Regions from separate parts of the Isoptericola sp. b515 genome, predicted to be linked through region 2. Evidence: predicted binding sites of a transcription regulator. Region 2 holds the regulator's gene; the other holds the start of a gene.
The links. The regulator HrcA, encoded in region 2, represses chaperone genes, less so after heat shock. The targets are predictions, from matches to a motif close to TTNGCACTCGNNNNNNNCGAGTGCNAA.
Positions count from the first base shown of each region.

Region 1: the regulator HrcA is predicted to act here: its motif matches at 2,033-2,059, upstream of groES (co-chaperone GroES).

Region 1 is NZ_JAUQYR010000001.1:225,166-228,569, reverse strand. Features, by position in the region: gene Q6350_RS00930 (glutamate--cysteine ligase) at 1-722, opposite strand, end outside; gene Q6350_RS00925 (class I SAM-dependent methyltransferase) at 769-1,995, opposite strand; gene groES (co-chaperone GroES) at 2,171-2,467, shown strand; gene Q6350_RS00915 (WhiB family transcriptional regulator) at 2,617-2,916, opposite strand; gene Q6350_RS00910 (MerR family transcriptional regulator) at 3,119-3,404, shown strand, end outside.
Region 2 is NZ_JAUQYR010000003.1:448,775-452,178, forward strand. Features, by position in the region: gene dnaJ (molecular chaperone DnaJ) at 1-834, opposite strand, end outside; gene hrcA (heat-inducible transcriptional repressor HrcA) at 884-1,924, opposite strand; gene Q6350_RS11155 (LuxR family transcriptional regulator) at 2,171-3,404, shown strand, end outside.

The sequences.
Region 1 (3,404 bases), on a different contig from region 2:
TCGCAGATGCGGACCTCGACGGTGCCGAAGTGCGGGGCGGGCCGCACGTCCCACCGGACCTCGGTGAAGTCGTCGATGACGCCGGTCTTGAGCATGTCGGCGGTGTACCGCTCCAGCTCGCTCCACTCGGTGAACTGGTAGGGCAGCCCCGCCGTCGGCAGCTGCTGGAACAGCAGCGCACGCATCGAGGCGTAGCCGGTGTCGGCGGCGTCCCAGTACGGCGACGACGCCGACAGCGCCTGCAGGTGCGCGACGTGGACCAGCAGCGAGCGCAGGATGGGCAGCACCTTGGCCCGGTCCTCGACGCCGACGTGCATGTGCACGCCGTAGACCACCTGCTGGCGGCCCCAGACCTGGGCGCGGTCGACCACGGTGGCGTACCGCTCCTTGTCGGTCACCTGCTGCTGCGACCAGGGCGCGAAGGGGTGGGTGCCGGCACCCATGAGCTCGGCCCGCATGGGGCGGATGACCTCCTGGACCCGGGCGAGCCCGTTCTCGAGGTCGGCGATCGCCCCGGGGACGGTGGCGCACACGTCCGAGACGATCTCCACGGTGTTGCGCAGGAACTCGGGCTTGACGTGCCGGGCCCGCGCGTCGGGGCCGAGCTCGGCCATGACGGCAGGGGCCACCTGGCGCAGGATGCCGGAGTCGGCGTCGACGAGCGCCAGCTCCCACTCGAGGCCGACGCTCGATCGCCGGGAGGGCTGGAACTCCAGGACCATGCAGCCATGCTTCCACGCGTGGTGGCGGTGCACCACGGGGCCGGGATCAGCCCCCCAGCGGCTCCACCACGAGGACGTGCTGACGCCCGGCGACGCGGGTCAGCACCAGCGTGGCCTCGGCGTCCCCCCGGAGGGAGAGCTGGGCCCGCAGCTGCTCGGGGGTCACGGCGGTGCCGCGTTTCTTCACGGTCAGCCGGCCGACGCCCCGTTCGCGCAGGTAGGCCTTGAGCCGTTTGAGGTTGAACGGCATGACGTCCAGCACCCGGTAGCCGGTGGCCAGCGGCGCGGTGCCCGGGGGAGGCGCCGCCGCCGGGGCGTCGGTGGTGACGTAGGCGATGGTCCGGTCCACCAGCCGGCCGTCGAGCTCGGCGGCGGCGTGCGCGACGAGCCCGGCGCGGACCACGGCCCCGTCCGGCTCGTACAGGTACGAGCCGACCGCCCCGACGTCGGGGGCGAGGTCGACGCCCTCGGCGCCGGGACGCACGAGCCGCGAGACGGTGCCGCCGTCCTCGGTGCGCAGGATCAGGGCCGAGCGTCCGGGGCCGTCGGGCGCGAGCGGCCCGAACCACAGGCCGGCCTCGACGACGTCGCCGTCCACGGAGACCCACTGGGTCTCGGCGTCCTCGGGCAGGCCCTGATGGCCGATGCCGGGGCCGACCTTGATGCCGATGGCGGGGACCTGGTCCCGCAGCCCCCACACGGCGTCCAGCGGCGGGGCCCAGGCCGACGGGTCGAACACGCGCCGGCCGCCGCGCGTCCGGCGGGCCGGGTCGGCGTACACCCCGTCGACGCCCTCGGCGACCAGGTCCAGCGCCAGCCCGTCCCCGTGGCGGACCTCGGCCTCGGGAAAGGCTCGCAGGTTCACGGTCGCCAGCGCGGCGGTGACCTCGTCGACGTCGGTGGCCAGCACCTGCAGGCCCACGCCCGCGAAGGCGAGGGCGTCGGCGCCGAGACCGCAGGTCAGGTCGGCGACCTTGTGCACCTCCGCGGCCAGGTACCGGCGGGCGTGCACGGCGGCGACGGTCAGCCGGGTCGCCTGCTCCAGCCCGTCCGGCGTGAACAGCATCCCGTCGGCGAACGGGCCGAGCTTGGCCCGGGCACGGGCGCGGAGCCGGGACTGCGTGAGGGCCGCGGCCGCGAGGTCCGGATCGACACCCTCGGCGCGCATCCGCGTCGCCAGGGCCATGGCCTGCGACTCCTCGTACGGGGGGAGGTCGTTGAGCAGGGTCCAGCCCTCGGGGCTGAGAAGCTTGCTGAGCGAGGCCACGTCCATCCGTCCATGCTCTCAGGCCGTCCCGACGGGACCGCTTCTGGCACTCGACTTGTCAGAGTGCTAAGGGCTGCCTAGATTTGGTCCCAGCGCACGCGCTGTGCCGGCACCCGCGACGACGGACAGCGGCCGGGCGCGACCCAGTCAACGCTAGTCATCGCGAACAAGGAGGTCCGACGTGTCGGTCCCCATCAAGCCGCTCGAGGACCGGATCGTCGTCAAGGCCGTCGAGGCCGAGACCACGACCGCTTCCGGCCTGGTCATCCCGGACACCGCCAAGGAGAAGCCCCAGGAGGGCGAGGTCCTGGCCGTGGGTGACGGCCGCTTCAACGACAAGGGCGAGCGCGTCCCGGTCGACGTGAAGGTCGGCGACAAGGTCATCTACAGCAAGTTCGGCGGCACCGAGGTCAAGTACGCCGGGGAGGACTACCTGGTCCTGTCCTCGCGCGACATCCTCGCCGTCGTCGTCGGCTGACGCCGCGACGCCGGGCGGGAGCCCTGGCCTGACGGCCGGGTCCCCCTCCCCGCACGAGAGCCCCGCACCGATCCGGTGCGGGGCTCTCGTCGTCTGCTCGGACGGGGGCGCGGGCGAGGGGGTGCGACCGGCCGTCGACCGAGGTCGGTTCAGCTCGCCTTCTTGTGCTCGCGGTCGCGACCGCTGAGGATCGCCGACCGCTCGTCCTCGCTCAGGCCGCCCCAGACGCCGTACGGCTCCCGGACCCGCAGCGACTGCTCGCGGCACTCCATCATCACCGGGCAGCTGCGGCAGATCGCCTTGGCGGCCTCCGCGCGTCGTCGGCGGGTGGATCCGCGCTCACCCTCGGGGTGGAAGAAGAGGGTGTCGTCCGCGTCACGGCACGACCCCTGGTACTGCCACTCCCACAACTCCATAACCGGTCCTGGCAACCGCGAGATCTCCGTCATGGCGAACAACCTACAAGTTGTGCAGAAGTTGTTCAAGTAGCAGGTCGACCCGATTGAAGTGGGTGTGGGTGAAAAGGGGTGACCAGGGCCTGAACCGCTTGCTATCGCTTCATGACCAGGTTCGATGATCGATTCGGACTCAAGGTGAGACGGGCCACCCGGCGCGGTGGCGGTCCCGGGAACCCCTGGGCAGAATCGACGCATGACCCGTTCGCGACCCGTCCAGGATGCCGGGGCTACGCGTCCGTCCGGCCCCGGGCTCGCGGTCGCGGCCGTCGCGCGGCGCCTCGGCGTGGCCCCCGCCACGCTGCGCACGTGGGACCGTCGTTACGGTCTCGGCCCCTCGGACCGCACGGCCGGCTCCCACCGGCGCTACACCCCCGAGGACGTCGCCCGGCTGCTCGTCATGCGACGGCTCACGCTCGAGGGCGTCGCCCCGGTCGACGCCGCCCAGGCCGCCCTCGAGGCGGACGTCGACGAGCTCGAGG
Region 2 (3,404 bases):
GAGCACGGTGCCCAGCGCGGCCGCGGTCATCGGCACCGGCAGGGTGCAGTGCAGGTCGTCGCCGCGGCGCACGAACGTGTCGTGGGCCTTCTCCCGGATCTCGACGTACAGGTCGCCCGCCGGACCACCGCCCGGCCCGACCTCGCCCTGGGCGGCGAGCTTGATCCGGGTCCCGGTGTCCACGCCCGCGGGGACGTTGACCGTCAGCGAGCGACGCGAGCGCACCCGGCCCTCGCCGGAGCACTCCGCGCAGGGCTCGGGGATGATCGTGCCGAAGCCCTGGCAGGCCGCGCAGGGCGCCGTCGTCATGACCTGGCCGAGGAACGACCGGGCCACGCGCTGGACGTTGCCCTGGCCGTGGCAGACCTCGCAGGTCCGCACGTCGGTCCCGGGCCGGCACCCGTTGCCGCCGCAGGTGCCGCACACCACGGCGGTGTCGACCTGCAGCTCGCGCTTGCCGCCGAACGTGGCCTCGGAGAGGTCGATGTCCATGCGCACCAGCGCGTCCTGGCCGCGCCGGGCCCGCGGCACGGGACCGCTGGCCTGACCGCCGCCGAAGAACGTCTCGAAGATGTCCTGGAAGCCGAAGCCCTGGCCGAAGCCGGCTCCGGCGCCGCCGCCGGGTGCGCTCGGGTCGACGCCCAGGTCGTACTGCTCGCGCTTCTCGCGGTTCGACAGCACCTCGTAGGCCCGGGCGACGTCCTTGAACCTCTCCTCGCCCTCGGCACCCGCGACGTCGGGGTGGAGCTCGCGCGCCATGCGGCGATAGGCCTTCTTGATCTGCTCGGGAGTGGCGTCACGCTCGACGCCGAGGATCTCGTAGTAGTCGGTCACAGGTCTCTCTTCGGTGACGTGGAGAAAGTCTGGTCAGGGATACCGGTGGTCAGTTCGGCAGCACGCGGGACAGGTAGCGTGCCACGGCGCGGACCGAGGCGATGGTGCCCGGGTAGTCCATGCGGGTGGGGCCGATGGACCCGAGGGAGGCGACGGTGTCGCCGTCGCTACCGTAACCGGAGGCGACGACGGAGGTCTCGGTGAGACCGTCGAGCCGGTTCTCGTGCCCGATCCGCACCCCGACCCCGTCGGTCGCCATCTCGGTGAGGAGCCCGAGCAGCACCACCTGCTCCTCGAGCGCCTCGAGGACGGGGCTCAGCCCCTGCTCGAACGTGGCGCCGGACCGGGCCAGGTTGGCCGTGCCGGCCAGCACGATCCGCTCCTCGTTCTCCTCCCCGAGCGTCTCGACGACGAGGTCCGCCACTGCCTGGGCCACGCCGCTGAGGCGCGGGCCCACGGACTCGACCACGCCGGCGAACACGCCGGTGAGGTCGGCGAGGCGCTTGCCGGCGGCGGCCGCGTTGAACCGGGCCCGCAGCTCGCCGATGGTGCCCTCGTCGAGGTCCGTGCCGGCATCCGTCCCGTCCGGTCGCACCGGCAGCTCGCAGTAGCGCTGCTCGACGCGGCCGGTGTCGGTGATGACCACGACGAGGATCCGGGAGTCCGCCACGGGCACGAGCTCGAGGTGGCGCAGCCCGGACCGCCGCAGCGACGGGTACTGCACGACGGCGACCTGCCCGGTGAGCTGGGCGATGAGCCGCCCCGCGCGCGTCAGGACGTCGTCGAGGTCGATCGCCTCGGACAGGAAGGCCTCGATGGCCCGCTTCTGGGGGACGTTGAGGGGCCGGACCTCGGCGAGCCGGTCGACGAACACCCGGTACCCGGCGTCCGTGGGCACCCGGCCGGCCGACGTGTGCGGCTGGGCGATGTACCCGGCGTCCTCCAGCGCGGCCATGTCGTTGCGGATCGTGGCCGGGGAGACACCGAGACGGTGACGCTCGGTGAGCATGCGCGACCCGACGGGTTCGCGCGTGGTGACGTAGTCCTCGACGATGGCGCGCAGCACCTCGAGCCGACGTTCCTCGCTCACTTCTCGACCTCCCCTCGCTCGGCGCCCCGGGGGGTTTAGCACTCTCCAGGGCTGAGTGCCATCTTACGCGGTTCGTGCGACGGTCCGGCGTCACCCGCCCGTCACCGGTGAGGTACGTCATGCCCGCCCCCGTCGCCGGGCCCCGTCCCCGTGTGCTGTCGACGCTCGTCCGCCCGCGGCACCGCCGGACCGGGGCGGTCCGTCCCGCCCGAGGCGTGCCGTCCCGCAGGCTGGCAGCATGTCCCCATGAGGGTCAGCCAGGTCCCCCTGGTCGGGCGCCGGCCCGAGCTCGCCGCGCTGCGCGACGCCCTCGACGGTGCCACGCACGGCGCGGGGCGATGCCTCGTCGTGGCCGGTGAGGCCGGGATCGGCAAGACGCGCCTCGTCGAGGAGCTCCTCGACGGCGTCGACACCGGCACGACCCTCGTGGCCCGGGGCCAGTGCGCCGACTCCGGCGCGGGCCCCGTGCCCTACGCCGGGCTCGACGGCGTGCTGCGGGACCTGGTCGGCGCGCTCGGTGAGGAGGCGGTGCTGGACGCCGCCGGCCCCGCGGCGGACGCCCTCGGCGTGATCCTGCCCCGGCTGGTGACCGTGCGGCCCGGCGTCGACGGCGGCCGCGTACCGGAGGTGCTCACCGACCTGCTGACGACGGTCTGCGCCCGCCGGACGGTCGTGGTCGTCGTCGAGGACCTGCACTGGTCCGACGACGTCACGCGGACCACCGTCGCGCGGCTCGCCCGCGCCGCCCCGTCCACCCACCTGCTCGTGCTGGTCACCTACCGCAGCGACGACGTCGGCCGGCGCCACCCGCTGCGCACCACCCTGGCCGAGCTCGACCGGGCTCGGCTCGCCGAACGGGTCGAGGTGCCGCGCCTCGCCGACCCGGAGGTCGTCGAGCTCGCACGCGCCGTGCTCCCCGACGCACCGGCCGGCGCGGACCGGACCGGCGCCGGGGGCCTGGGCGAGCTGGTCGAGCGTGCCGAGGGCGTGCCCTTCTACGTCGAGGAGCTCGCCTGCTGCTACGACGGTGACATCCCCGTCTCGCTGCGTGACGTCCTGCTGCTGCGCTACGCGGGCCTGTCGGAGGCGGCGCAGGCGTTCTGCCGGGTGGTCGCCGCCGGCGGGGTCCGCGCCGGCCGTGACGTGCTGGCCGCCGTCCTGGGCGACGAGGCGCTCGAGCGGGCCGAACCCGCTGCGCGCGAGGCCGTCGACGCCCTGGTCCTGCAGGCCGACCCCGACGGCTACGGGTTCCGTCACGCCCTGATGCAGGAGGCCGTCGAGGCGGAGCTGCTGCCCACCGAGCGGCGGCGGCTGCACGCGGCCTACGCCGAGGCGCTGGCCACCGGTCCGGCCACCGTGCCGCGGCTGGTCGAGCAGGCCGACCACTGGTGGCACGCCCGTGTGCCGGACCGCGCCCTGGCCGCCGCCGTGACCGGCCTGGACGCCGCCGCGAACGACGTCGCCCCGGCGGCTGCCGTCC